Regions from separate parts of the Marinomonas phycocola genome, predicted to be linked through region 3. Evidence: predicted binding sites of a transcription regulator. Region 3 holds the regulator's gene; each other region holds the start of a gene.

Region 1 (3,219 bases), on a different contig from region 3:
CAGACAATGTACCCGCATTTAAATGGACTTTATTGCCTTCAGTACGAAAAATATTGGCGACAAAAGGTTGGCAACGTAATTTCTCGCTGGCATCAAGAGAGGCCTGCCACAAAACTTGTTTTACAACGTTTCCATAATTTGTTTTCCAAAAAGCGTTCGACCCGAATCCCACTTTTTTATTACGTTTTAATGTCCAAACGCCAGACTCTTGATAGCTTTGTTCAAATAATAGTGCACCACTGAAACCATCATAAATATAAATATCAAGCATGATATTGCGTTCGTTGGTTTCTTTATTAGCCCATCTTAAAAGTGAGTTCAATGGCGTATCTTGATTTGGGTTTCTAGGATTCAGTTCATCGATGTCGCGTATGACACCGCTGACCACGTACTGAACGCCCAACTCTTCACCAATTTTAGCGACATCAGTGAGAGAGCCATCAACATTTCTTGAGGTTGGCGCGTTAATGAGGTCTGGGTAAATGAGTATTTCTGTGGCGGCTAGGGCATGTAAATAGCCCTGTTTGTTGATTTCATTTGTTAAGCTTTTAGGGAGTGCCCGTGGGATATTGTGCAGCGCACCGACATTGGCGTGTTGAGGTGACTGTAAGGCGAATCCTGTGATCCCAACGGATTTTTTATAAAGATTTGTTGCGCCATTTCGGCATTGCATTTCATCGGTGATTTCGGTGGAAATGCGTATTTTTAGAATGTTATCGTCAATGATTTCAGACAAGATCTTTGTTGATTCAGCGAACCCTGCGGATTGCAGGTGAATGGAGGAATCCAGTTGGCCATTATCAAGTTTGTCATTTGCAATTAAGGTTGCACTAGACTGTAAAACGGCTTGTTTGATCGCTTGTTCTGTTGCTCGATAACGAGCGTCTTCAATATCATTGTTATAAATGATGGCTCGACCAGACGATTCTATACTGGCCGCATTTAAAGGATAACCGCTTAGTAAGGCGATGCTGAGTGTACTGAGCGAGAGGCGCTTAAAAAAACTGTTCATTATTCTACAGAATAAAAGTTGTTAGTTTGACTTTGTGCTTTACTGGTATCAGCACTACGATAGGATGGACGAATTTGGCAAGCCGGATTGGATTTTATGCTTTCTGGTGTACCTGCGCATTGACGAAAGTTTTCTTGTAGCGCCATTTCTACGACGGTTTCAAAACTGCCATCATCCAATTCTCGTTGGGAAACCACTTTTGCACCAACAAGGTATGCATCTACGTATGTTCTGAGCTCGTCGTTCTGAGTCATCATATTACTTAGAGTAGATGATCCATTGATTTTTAAACCATAAACACGTTCAGACAAATTACGGTAGGCGTCTAACTTTGATCCGCGCAGTGAGAGTAGTTTGGCTTGAGACTTGGAGAACTTTTTATTGCTAATCGGTGCTGAGTAACCCGTTGCATTGATAATGATGGGCTCTCTAGGAATCACATCGATAATTTCGAAAGGGCTGCCGTTGTTACTGCTGCTATTGTTATCCAATAATGAATTACTGACAGTGTTGTTATTGCAAGGGGCGATGTTGGTACAGTTGTTTGCATTTTGCAGTGCATTACATGCTGTTAACAACACGCTGGCGAAACATAAAAGGTACACAGGTTTGAAAAAACGCATTGCAATGTCTCCTAATTCTTTCTTAAATCGCACCACGTTATATTTGTGGTGTTTTAGTGATCTTTATTAATGAACCCTGTAAATAATAATCTTACGAGGAGTGGGCTGTTGAGATTGATTTTTTGGTTCTTCTTCAGTGATTACGGTATTCATTGGGTTTGAAGGCTTAATTATTTCTTCTTCGCTCGACGTTTTATGATAAGTATAGTTGCACCCTGATAGCATCACGGTAAATGATGTAAGAATGGACAGTGCTGTATAATTCATATTACCCATATCCTGATGATCGCCTTAGGTAATTAGTTTACGGCTTTTTCTTGCATATCTTAAAGGATAATTTGTTTGTAAGGAAAATTAGATGAAAATAACGCCAATGAAGAAATGAATTTATGCGGAAATGATGAATACAGCTGTTTTTATATACAGTATTTGTGGTATTTTCAGTATTCTTAATTGCTTTTATTTAAGTTATGTCCCAGAGAAAAATTATTCATATTGACGCGGATTGTTTCTTTGCTGCGGTAGAAATGCGTGATCGTCCAGAATTGCGTGCTGTTCCTTTGGCTATCGGAGGTCCGTCTGCGTCAAGAGGCGTGATTTCAACAGCGAATTATAACGCCCGTAAATACGGTGTTCGCTCAGCGATGTCTTCGGCCCATGCTGTTCGACTTTGCCCTCAGTTAACCATTATCCCCGGAAACATGCAGAAATATCGTGAAGTGTCACAACAAATGCGATCTGTTTTTAATGAATTTACGGATCGGATCGAACCTCTTTCTTTAGATGAAGCGTATCTTGACGTGACTGACGTGACGCTGTGTAGAGGCAGTGCAACCTTAATGGCAGAAGACATTCGACAAAAAATCTTTCAAATAACAGGAATTACAGTGTCTGCGGGCATTGCCAGTAATAAGTTTTTAGCCAAAGTTGCCAGCGATTGGAATAAACCAAATGGTCAATTTGTTGTGACGCCAGAATCGCAAAGTGAATTTGTTAAAACCATTCCAATTAAAAACATTTGGGGGCTTGGTAAAGTAGGCCAGGAAAAGCTGCATAAGCTAAACATTGAAACCTGTCTGGATTTACAACAAGTCGACTTTACGGTGTTATTAAAGCAGTTTGGTAGCTTTGCCTATCGTTTGTCTCAGTTGGCTTTAGGGATTGATGAACGTGAAGTGCAAGTCAATCGAATTCGTAAAAGCCTTTCGGTGGAGCATACATACGATAAAGATTTGCAGACAATGGGGGAATGCTTATTGCAAATTCCCATATTGATGGAAGAACTGACACGCCGCATGTCGAATAAAAAAGAAGCCTTACACCCGAGTAAATTTTATGTGAAAGTGAAATTTGATAATTTTCAACAAACGACGGTGGAAAAAACCTATCAACCTGGTGAAGAAGACACTTTCTTTAGAATGCTAATGAGTGAAGCCATTGCTCGTCAATCTCGACCTGTGCGCTTACTTGGGCTGGGATATCGGTTAAAATCGGATAATGCCATGCAAATGCAGTTACCGTTAGACGAGTAATACGTGTTGAGTGGGTTCATTTTTAAAATAGAGGATTAAAGAATGCCATTGT
Region 2 (3,219 bases), on a different contig from region 3:
TGCATCATTACCTGCGTTACCGATTAGGATAACTTTATTTATTCCACGTGCCATGACCTTCTCCAATTCTTCTATTCATGTTCTTTAAAGAGTTATCTGCGGTACAACACGCAGCAAATCATCTCTGTCTAATTGTTGTTTATTAATTTTTAAATACGCTGTTTTTTCATCTGCAAATAATTGCATTTCTTCCACTCCTTGGATGTTTATTAATTGTAACGATAACTCTTTGATGTCTTCATTATTATAGCTGTCTAGACTAAACGCCAAACTGGTTAGCGTTGGGGGTGCAGGCTGGTTCAACAATAACAAAGACCAAATAAATAAGGCCGCTCCTACCGTAATAAACAACGTTTCTACAGACGTGCTTTGCAACAACCATCCACCGCCAACACCACCAATAAAAGCACCTAAGAATTGATGAGTCGAAAATACCCCCATGGCTGTTCCACGATAGCCCACGGGAGACAGTTTACTAACAACCGATGGTAAGGTCGCTTCTAATGTATTAAAAGCCACAAAATAAACCCACAGCAACACACCAAACAAGACCATACTTGGTATAAATGCCATTAACATAATGGAAATAGACAGCAGAAACATAACAGCTGTCATGACCTGTTTCATTTTCCCTTTCGCTTCCGCAATAATGACTAATGGTATCATACCAATAAACGCCAATCCCATGACTAATAAGTAAAGCCAACTATGATTTAATAAAGGGAAGTCAAACTGAATAATTAAGAAACTGGGAATACAAATAAATAACGCAGTTAGACTTGCATGCAATAAGAACACGCTGACATTCATAGAGCCTAGTTGAGTATTTTTCAAAACCCTTCCTAATGCCGATAAACTGGGCGTCGTATCTCTTCTGAACGTATGTTGCGTTATGTTTGGAATCATCCAAATAATTAAAAGTATGCCGAGCAAGGACGAGATAAAAGACAAGTAGAACAAACCTGATAAACCAATTAATGAATACAACCATGGACCTAAAACAAGAGATAGCATAAAGGATACTCCAATACTGATACCCACTGTTGCCATCGCTTTGGTTCTATTTTGTTCGCGAGTCACATCACTAAGAAGAGCCATCAATGTACTAGCGATCGCTCCCGAGCCTTGAACTGCACGACCGACAATTAAACTAATAATGTCATTTGCGTTTGCGCATAAAATACTACCAAGTGCGAACAAAATAAGGCCGATTATAATAATTTTCTTACGGCCGACATTATCTGACAACATTCCCATTGGAATTTGTAATAACGCTTGAGTTAAGCCATAAATGCCAATTGCTGTACCAATTAAAGCCGTATTCGCCCCATTCAGATCCACTGCAGAAATACTAATGATCGGTATGATAAGAAAGAGACCCAGCATACGGAATAAATACACCGTTGCCAGAGCAATCACTGAACGACGCTCGAATGCATCCATAATAAAGTTGGTACCGCGTAAAATTAAAAAAGAAATGTTGATAAATTCATATTTTACAAAAAATAGCGTTGAAGCTCTATCATAACTACTGTAAAAATAGACAGTTATTTTAACAAATACGTATAATGATTTTTATGTTTTATTACAGGGTCGGAGACAAATGGATAATATCACCATTCGAGGGGCGCGTACCCATAACCTCAAAAATATTGACCTAGATATTCCAAGGGACAAACTCATTGTCATAACGGGTCTTTCTGGCTCAGGGAAATCGTCTTTAGCATTTGATACGCTTTATGCTGAAGGGCAAAGGCGCTATGTTGAATCACTCTCAACGTATGCACGCCAATTTTTATCAATGATGGAAAAACCAGATATTGACCATATTGAAGGCCTGTCACCCGCCATATCAATAGAGCAAAAGTCCACATCTCATAATCCACGATCTACCGTTGGAACAATTACTGAAATATACGATTATCTACGATTATTGTTTGCCAGAGCAGGACAGCCAAGATGCCCTGACCATGGAGAGCCTTTAGAAGCACAAACCATTTCACAAATGGTGGATAAAGTCCTTTCGTTACCCGTAGATACAAAGCTAATGCTCTTAGCCCCAGTAGTCAAAGACCGTAAAGGCGAACACTTACATACTATTAGTGATTTATTATCAAAAGGCTTTATTCGTGCACGCATTGACGGCTTAGTTGTTGATTTAGATGATGCTCCGACCTTAGAAAAAAACAAGAAGCATACCATTGAAGTCGTAATAGATCGCTTCAAAGTAAGAAAAGATTTACAACTGCGCCTTGCCGAGTCGTTTGAGACTTGCCTGACACTGTCCGATGGCATCGCAAAAGTGATTAATATGGATTCACCAAAAGAAATTCATATTTTTTCAAGCAAATTCGCCTGCCCTGTCTGTGGTTACAGTATTACCGAACTTGAACCAAGGCTCTTTTCTTTTAATAATCCAAACGGAGCCTGTCCTACCTGTGATGGTCTAGGAACACACCAACTTTTTGATTCAAGTCTTATTGTTGTAGATGATAGTCTAACGCTTGCTGAAGGCGCTATTCGAGGCTGGGGAAGACGTAGCATCTTCTATTTTCAACAGCTACAGGCTCTTGCGGAACATTATGAGTTTGATATCGAATTGCCATTTAAAGACATTCCTGAAAAACACAAGAAACACATTTTAAATGGTTCAGGTAAAGATAAAATTTCTTTCGTGTATATCAATGAACGTGGAGATAAAATGACTCGTTCACATGCATTTGAAGGTGTTATTCCAAACTTACAACGTCGTTACCACGAAACAGAGTCAGACTCAGTTCGCGATGATTTGTCGCAATATATCAGCGTTCAAGCGTGTCCCGAATGCCATGGAGCTCGATTAAATAAAGCGGCACGAAACGTATTTATAGAAGAATTAACCATTCCAGACATCACCTCCAAACCTATTGCAGATTGCTTAAGTTATTTTGATAGTCTTACACTACCGGGCTCGAAGGGTGAAATTGCGTCAAAAATTTTGAAGGAGATACGAGATCGCTTAACTTTCCTTGCTAATGTCGGATTAGAGTATTTAACGCTTGACCGAAAAGCAGATTCTTTATCTGGAGGAGAAGCTCAGCGTATCCGGCTTGCAAGCCAGATTGGCGCAGGCCTTGTAGGTGTCATGTACATATTGGATGAACCCTCCATTGGGTTGCATCAACGAGATAATGAACGCTTAATTGCCACATTAACTCGATTAAGGGATCTCGGTAATAC
Region 3 (3,219 bases):
GTTGCGCGTCGCTTCCTAAAGTTGTTATCTAGCTCGGATGAATCTTGGATGGAAAAAGCGTATGAAGATTCTGCACTATTTCATCTGAAGAGCGGATTAAACGGCTTGCTTCAAGAGGTGTGTGCGAACTATTCATTGCAGCACGACTTGGATATTTCCCGCCTTTTGGAGCAGGCAAATCAAAAAGGCATTTCAATTCCTGTATTACAGGAGCTGAATGCTTTATCATCTGACCCATCAAGTTGGCTTTCCCAATTAGAGAAAGCGTATGTTACGGCTTATGAGTGCTACTCAAGACCTCAGGGCGTTGTGATGAGCAACGTGATTGTGAGTAGCAGTAGCTCAGAAAATTCGATAGCATTCTATTTACAATCTATCTCGGAGTTAGCTCTTCGATATAGAGAAGAGTCCACAGAGTATTAAGAATGAATGAAGCTTATTTAGAAATTGTTGAATTAGATAATGGTGATATTGTGTTGCGCCCAGTCAATGCAGATAAAAATGAAAACTCTGAGCCGTTAGCTGTATTAACGATTTCTGATGATACAAAAGCGTTTTTGCAAAATCGTTATTTTGATTTAGCAAAGTGTATGTTCCATGCGGGTATAGACTTTGTTTACTCAGAAGACTTTAACGACATGCCAGAAGACGACTTTATTGAAGACTTTGAAACAGTAGTTGATACGCCAAAAACACTGCATTAATGTATCAGAGTGGATTTGATTCAATAGTTGAACGCCATCTTCATAAAAGAGCCCCTATAAAAAGAATATATTTCAATTTATAAAGGCTCTTTTATTTTCGATAAAGCGTTAGGAGCATTAGAGGGATTGCCTGATAACACCAACTGATATGCCCTCAATAGCAAATTCAGTGGTTTCTAAGTCGACTGTAATGTCATTAAACTCACTGTTTTCTGCAATTAGATGAATGATTTTACCATCTTGTTGAAAACGTTTTACGGTTACTTCGTTATCGATTCGAGCGACAACAACCTGACCATTTTTCACCGAATTGGTTTTATGAACGGCAATTAAATCACCGTCAAAAATCCCTATGTCTTTCATACTCATTCCAGTGACAGAGAGGAAATAATCTGCTTTTGGATAGAACATTTCAGGTGGAATCTGAACATAAGACGAGACGTTTTCCTGCGCTAATATGGGAAAACCAGCGGCTACTTTTCCTATGATGGGCAAACCAATGTCCACAGGAAGTTCATCGGATAGTTCTTCAACTATTTTTAATCCTCTGGAGGCACCTGGTAAGATCTCTATAGCACCTTTTTTCGATAATGCTTTAAGATGCTCCTCAGCGGCATTAGGGGATTTAAATCCCAAGTGTTTTGCAATTTCGGCCCGAGTGGGGGGAAAACCTGTTTCAGCAATGAATTCGCGTATCATGTCCATTACTTCGGATTGTCTTTTTGTTAATTTAATCATAAGGCATCTGGTTGTTTGTACAGTTACTGTTATTATATACAGCTTTTAAAGATGTTCTCAATTAAATAATGCTTTCAGATGAATTAAAGACAAAAATACATAGTGCTTATAGAGCGTCTTTGGCTGCAAAAAGCCATAAGCCACGTTTAGGGCAAAAACAGATGATTGCCACAATTGCTCGTACAATTGGCAATATTAAGCAAGACTCTGAAGGTGTCCGTTTGGGAGAGAAGCACGTTGCCGTTGTAGAGGCGGGCACTGGCACAGGTAAAACTCTGTCCTACTGCCTATCGGTTATTCCCATCGCAAAAGAACGTGGCAAAAAACTGGTAATCTCCACCGCCACCGTCGCTCTGCAAGAGCAAATTTTGCACAAAGAGCTTCCAGATCTTTTGAAACATACAGATTATCATTTTGCTTATACTCTTGCGAAGGGGAGAGGGCGTTATCTGTGTCTTAATCAATTGGAAGGCTTTTTAGATTCCGAAACTCAGGTTATGGAAGACATGTTTGCGAGTTTATTTGAACAACATCGACAGGCTGGTGATGTGAATGCCGCTCTATATCAAGAAATGGACAATGCTATTAAGTCTGGCGATTGGGATGGGGATAAAGACAACTGGAAGGGCATTTTACGAGAAGATGATTGGCGCAGAGTGACGACGGATCATCAGCAATGCACCAATCGTAATTGTGCTAATTTTTCCGCTTGTCCGTTTTATAAAGCAAGAGCTGAAATCGAGACAGCAGACGTGATTGTTGCTAATCACGATTTAGTTCTGGCGGATTTGTCTTTAGGGGGAGGTGCTATTTTAACGAACCCGAGTGACACGGTTTATGTTTTTGATGAAGGACATCACCTACCTGATAAAGCCATTAGTCACTTTCGTCATGAAATGCGGTTACAACAAAGCATTCAATGGCTGAGGCAGCTAGAAAAAAATCTAGTTTCTCTTAAGCAAGAATTGACGGATGACATCAGTCTTACAGGGCAATTGTTGTTAAAAATACCTCAGCAAGTTCAAACATTGGTAAATTTTATCCAGTATGCACAGCAAGGTCTTGCGCCTTTTATTGCTGATAAAAACCTAGACAGTGATAACAATGTTCACCGATTCGAATTTGGTGTGATCCCCGACGGACTGAGGCAATTGGCCTACAGCTTACAAACCGGTTTTCAAAAGCTCTTTGGCAGTATTGAAAGCATTCAAGATGAGTGCAAAAAAGCGAAGCAGAATGAAGGTATGGGCCTGACTCAAGAGGTGGCAGATACATGGATGCCTATTTTGGGGGTTGTGCTATCACGCCTAGAGCAGTCAAAAGCGCTATGGCAATTGTATTCTACTTTAGACGATTTGAATTACCCGCCTAATGCTCGTTGGCTTACCTTGTCTGGTAGTGGCATGGAACAAGACATAGAGCTTGGTGGTTCCCCTATTTTAGCTGCACACACATTGCGTCAGCAATTATGGGATAAGTGTTACGCCGCTGTTGTGACCTCGGCAACATTAACTGCATTAAATAATTTTTCTCGTTTTAATATGAGAAGCGGTGTTCCGCATGAAAGTGAATATTTAAGAGTAATCAGTCCATTTGATTTTCAAAATAAAGGCCAACTTATCATTCCCAAAATGGATTGTGAGCCAACACAGGTAGAGCGTCATACAAGCGTTATTGTGGATTACTTAAATAACCAAGTTGATATACAAGGCGCAAGTTTGGCGCTCTTTTCGTCTCGTAAGCAAATGGAAGAAGTGTCTCTGCAAGTTGAGGCTAA
Region 4 (3,219 bases), on a different contig from region 3:
AACTTCTGTTTGGGTAGCAGAAGACAACTCAACTTTCGCTTTCTCACCCGCTTCTTTCAAACGTTGTAGAGCTAACGGATCATTATGAAGATCAATACCTGATTGCTTTTTGAATTCGCTTGCTAGGAATTCAATAACACGCATATCAAAATCTTCACCGCCTAGGAACGTATCACCGTTTGTCGCTAATACTTCGAATTGCTTCTCACCATCAACGTCTGCGATTTCAATAATAGAAATATCAAATGTACCACCACCAAGGTCGTATACAGCGATAACAGAATCGCCAGCATTTTTATCTAAACCGTATGCCAATGCAGCTGCTGTTGGCTCATTGATTATACGTTTCACTTCAAGACCAGCAATTTTGCCCGCGTCTTTTGTTGCTTGACGCTGAGAGTCATTGAAGTAAGCAGGAACCGTGATAACCGCTTCAGACACAGTCTCACCAAGATAGTCTTCTGCTGTTTTCTTCATTTTTTTCAAAACTTCAGCAGAAATTTGTGGTGGAGCTTTCTTATCGCCTTTTGCCTCAACCCACGCATCGCCATTTTCTGCTTGAATAATTTTGTATGGCACCATAGAGATGTCTTTTTGTACAACATCATCTTTAAAACGACGACCAATCAAACGCTTAACCGCAAATAAAGTATGTGTTGGGTTTGTTACAGCTTGACGTTTTGCTGATTGACCAACCAAAATTTCACCATCTTCTGCATACGCAACAATGGATGGGGTGGTTCGATCGCCTTCAGCATTTTCAATTACACGAGCTTTGTCACCGTCTAATACGGAAACACAAGAGTTTGTTGTACCTAAATCTATACCAATGATTTTACCCATGGTTTTTTCTCCAGTAAAAATCAGTTATTACATTTGTTAATTCTGTATTTGGGTGCTCTTTTGAGCATTTCAACCAATCAGTGTCAAAAAAGTGACAGAGTATTACGCCGCGCTTGAAACAACGACCATTGCTGGACGTAATAAACGACCGTGCAAGGTGTAACCTTTCTGAATAACGTCCATAACAGTGTTCGGTTCTAAATCAGGATTCGGCACCATAGTAATGGCTTGATGAAAATCTGGGCTAAAGGGTTCGCCATGAGGGTCAACCGCTTTAACTTCAAAGCGAGATAATGTTTCAACTAAGCTTTTCAACGTTAATTCAACGCCTTCACGTACTAAATCTTCACCTTCCGATTTTTCCGTAGAACTTAACGCTCGCTCTAAATTGTCTGCTACTACAATCACTTCTTTAGCGAATTTTTCTAAACCAAATTTATGCGCTTTCTCGATGTCCAAATCCGCACGACGACGAATATTTTGCACATCAGCTTGCGCACGTAGCGCCGCTTCTTTGTATTTAGTCGCTTCTTCTAAAGCAAAGGACAGTTGCTCATCAAACTCTGAAGAAAACACTTCAGACTCTGGCTCTACAATAGACTCTACATTCTCTGATTGAATGTTTTCTGCTTCGTTATTCAAATCTTGCTCCGCGTCAAAAGACGAATTTTTTTGCTTATCACTCATTACTTCCTCCAAATAACAGAACGTGTTCATTGTCTGTGTGGGATATATGGGGATTGGGTTCTACCTTTCAATAGCAAATCCTCATTAAATTTAAGGGAATTTTTTTTATTGCCAACCCTTGTCAAAAAACAACAAAATACTGTATAAATAACCATGTGTTTTCAGATTTATATTAAACAAAGCGCATACACATCCCTCATGGAGAGCAAATAACCATGTTAACCAATATATCAATTACTAATTTTGCTATTGTTGAGTCACTCGAACTTGAATTCCGCAAGGGAATGACAGTCATTTCCGGAGAAACAGGTGCGGGTAAATCCATTATGGTAGATGCATTGTCCCTATGTCTTGGCGCAAGAACAGACAGTGGCGTGGTTAGACATGGGGAAAATAAAGCAGAAATTAACGCAACGTTCGATGTGAGCGAAAACGTCGCCATTCAAAAATGGTTACAAGAAAGGGACCTAGAGTCTGACCAACATTGCAGCCTGCGTCGTATTGTCACCAAAGAAGGTAAATCAAAAGCCTATATAAACAACCGCCCTTGCGCATTGGCTGATTTAAAGTCCGTAGGTTCGCATCTAATAGACATACACGGTCAACACGAACACCAGTCATTATTGAAAAAAAGCGCCCAGAGAGCCCAATTGGATGCCTTCGGAGGGTTAGAGCCTCTGGCTCAGGAGGTCAAAAAACATTTCCATGACTGGAAACAAATCAAAACAGAACTCAACGCCCAACTCAATCGATCAGCAGACCAAGAAGCTCGTATTCAACTGCTTTCCTATCAAGTCCAAGAATTGGAGCAACTCGCGCTAAAAGAAGGAGAGCTGAAAGCGCTGGAAGATGAACAAAGCTTCCTCGCTACCGTTGCCGACGCCCAACAAAAAGCCTATCAAACTAGCCTTATTTTATCGGAAGATGAAAACAACAATATTCAAACTTTGTTGAATCATGCTGTATTAACCGCATCCAGTATTCAAACTCGCACACCTCAATTACAAAGTGCATGCGATTTAATGAATGAGGCCCTAATTCAGATTGAAGAAGCCTGTGATAGCCTTTCCCATTATCAAGACACATTAGAGCAAGACCCTTCTCGCTTGGCCGAGGTAGAACAACGCCTAAGTGACATTTACAACACCGCACGCAAGCACAAAACATCGCCTGAAATGCTATTGATACTTCAAGAAAGCATTACAGCCGATTTAAATGACGTGTTAGGTAGTCACGAAAATTTAGACACGCTAAAAGAAAAAGAAGAACAGATTTATCAGAAACTAACAGACATCGCGACTGAACTTACAGAACTCAGGATTCAAGCAAAAGATCGACTTTCGAGCAAAGTAGAAGAGCAAATTCATGCCTTGGGAATGCCTTATGCGCAGTTTCAAATTCATTGCCTCCCACTCGATGAAGTAAGCAGTAGTGGTTTTGAAGATATTGAATACATGATTGCCTCCAATCCAGGGCAACCAGCGCAGCCTCTGCGAAAAGTTGCATCAGGTGGTGAACTGTCAAGAATCAGCTTAGGCATCCAAGTTGTAACGGCCAGCACATCCACTATTCCGCCCCTTATTTTTGATGAAGTAGACGTCGGCATCAGCGGTGGTATTGCTGAAGTTGTTGGACGCATGCTCAGATCGGTAGGTTCAAAAGGCCAAGTTTTCTGCGTGACCCATTTGG

Evidence for each region. The regulator LexA, encoded in region 3, represses DNA repair genes until DNA is damaged. The targets are predictions, from matches to a motif close to TACTGTNTANNTANACAGTA.
Region 1: dinB (DNA polymerase IV) is a predicted target of LexA. The motif match lies at 2,044-2,063, and genes of this name have one in related genera.
Region 2: uvrA (excinuclease ABC subunit UvrA) is a predicted target of LexA. The motif match lies at 1,530-1,549, and genes of this name have one in related genera.
Region 4: recN (DNA repair protein RecN) is a predicted target of LexA. The motif match lies at 1,668-1,687, and genes of this name have one in related genera.

The regions. Positions count from the first base shown of each region.
Region 1 is NZ_JBLIXL010000021.1:3,805-7,023, reverse strand. Features, by position in the region: gene ACMUMJ_RS13510 (flagellar assembly protein T N-terminal domain-containing protein) at 1-1,012, opposite strand, end outside; gene ACMUMJ_RS13505 (LPP20 family lipoprotein) at 1,012-1,635, opposite strand; gene dinB (DNA polymerase IV) at 2,106-3,167, shown strand; gene ACMUMJ_RS13495 (alpha/beta hydrolase) at 3,210-3,219, shown strand, end outside.
Region 2 is NZ_JBLIXL010000004.1:23,947-27,165, forward strand. Features, by position in the region: gene ACMUMJ_RS04235 (single-stranded DNA-binding protein) at 1-54, opposite strand, end outside; gene ACMUMJ_RS04240 (MFS transporter) at 85-1,443, opposite strand; gene uvrA (excinuclease ABC subunit UvrA) at 1,604-3,219, shown strand, end outside.
Region 3 is NZ_JBLIXL010000013.1:71,030-74,248, forward strand. Features, by position in the region: gene ACMUMJ_RS10945 (DUF6586 family protein) at 1-423, shown strand, start outside; gene ACMUMJ_RS10950 (hypothetical protein) at 426-704, shown strand; gene lexA (transcriptional repressor LexA) at 822-1,442, opposite strand; gene dinG (ATP-dependent DNA helicase DinG) at 1,511-3,219, shown strand, end outside.
Region 4 is NZ_JBLIXL010000021.1:34,538-37,756, forward strand. Features, by position in the region: gene dnaK (molecular chaperone DnaK) at 1-843, opposite strand, end outside; gene grpE (nucleotide exchange factor GrpE) at 946-1,530, opposite strand; gene recN (DNA repair protein RecN) at 1,746-3,219, shown strand, end outside.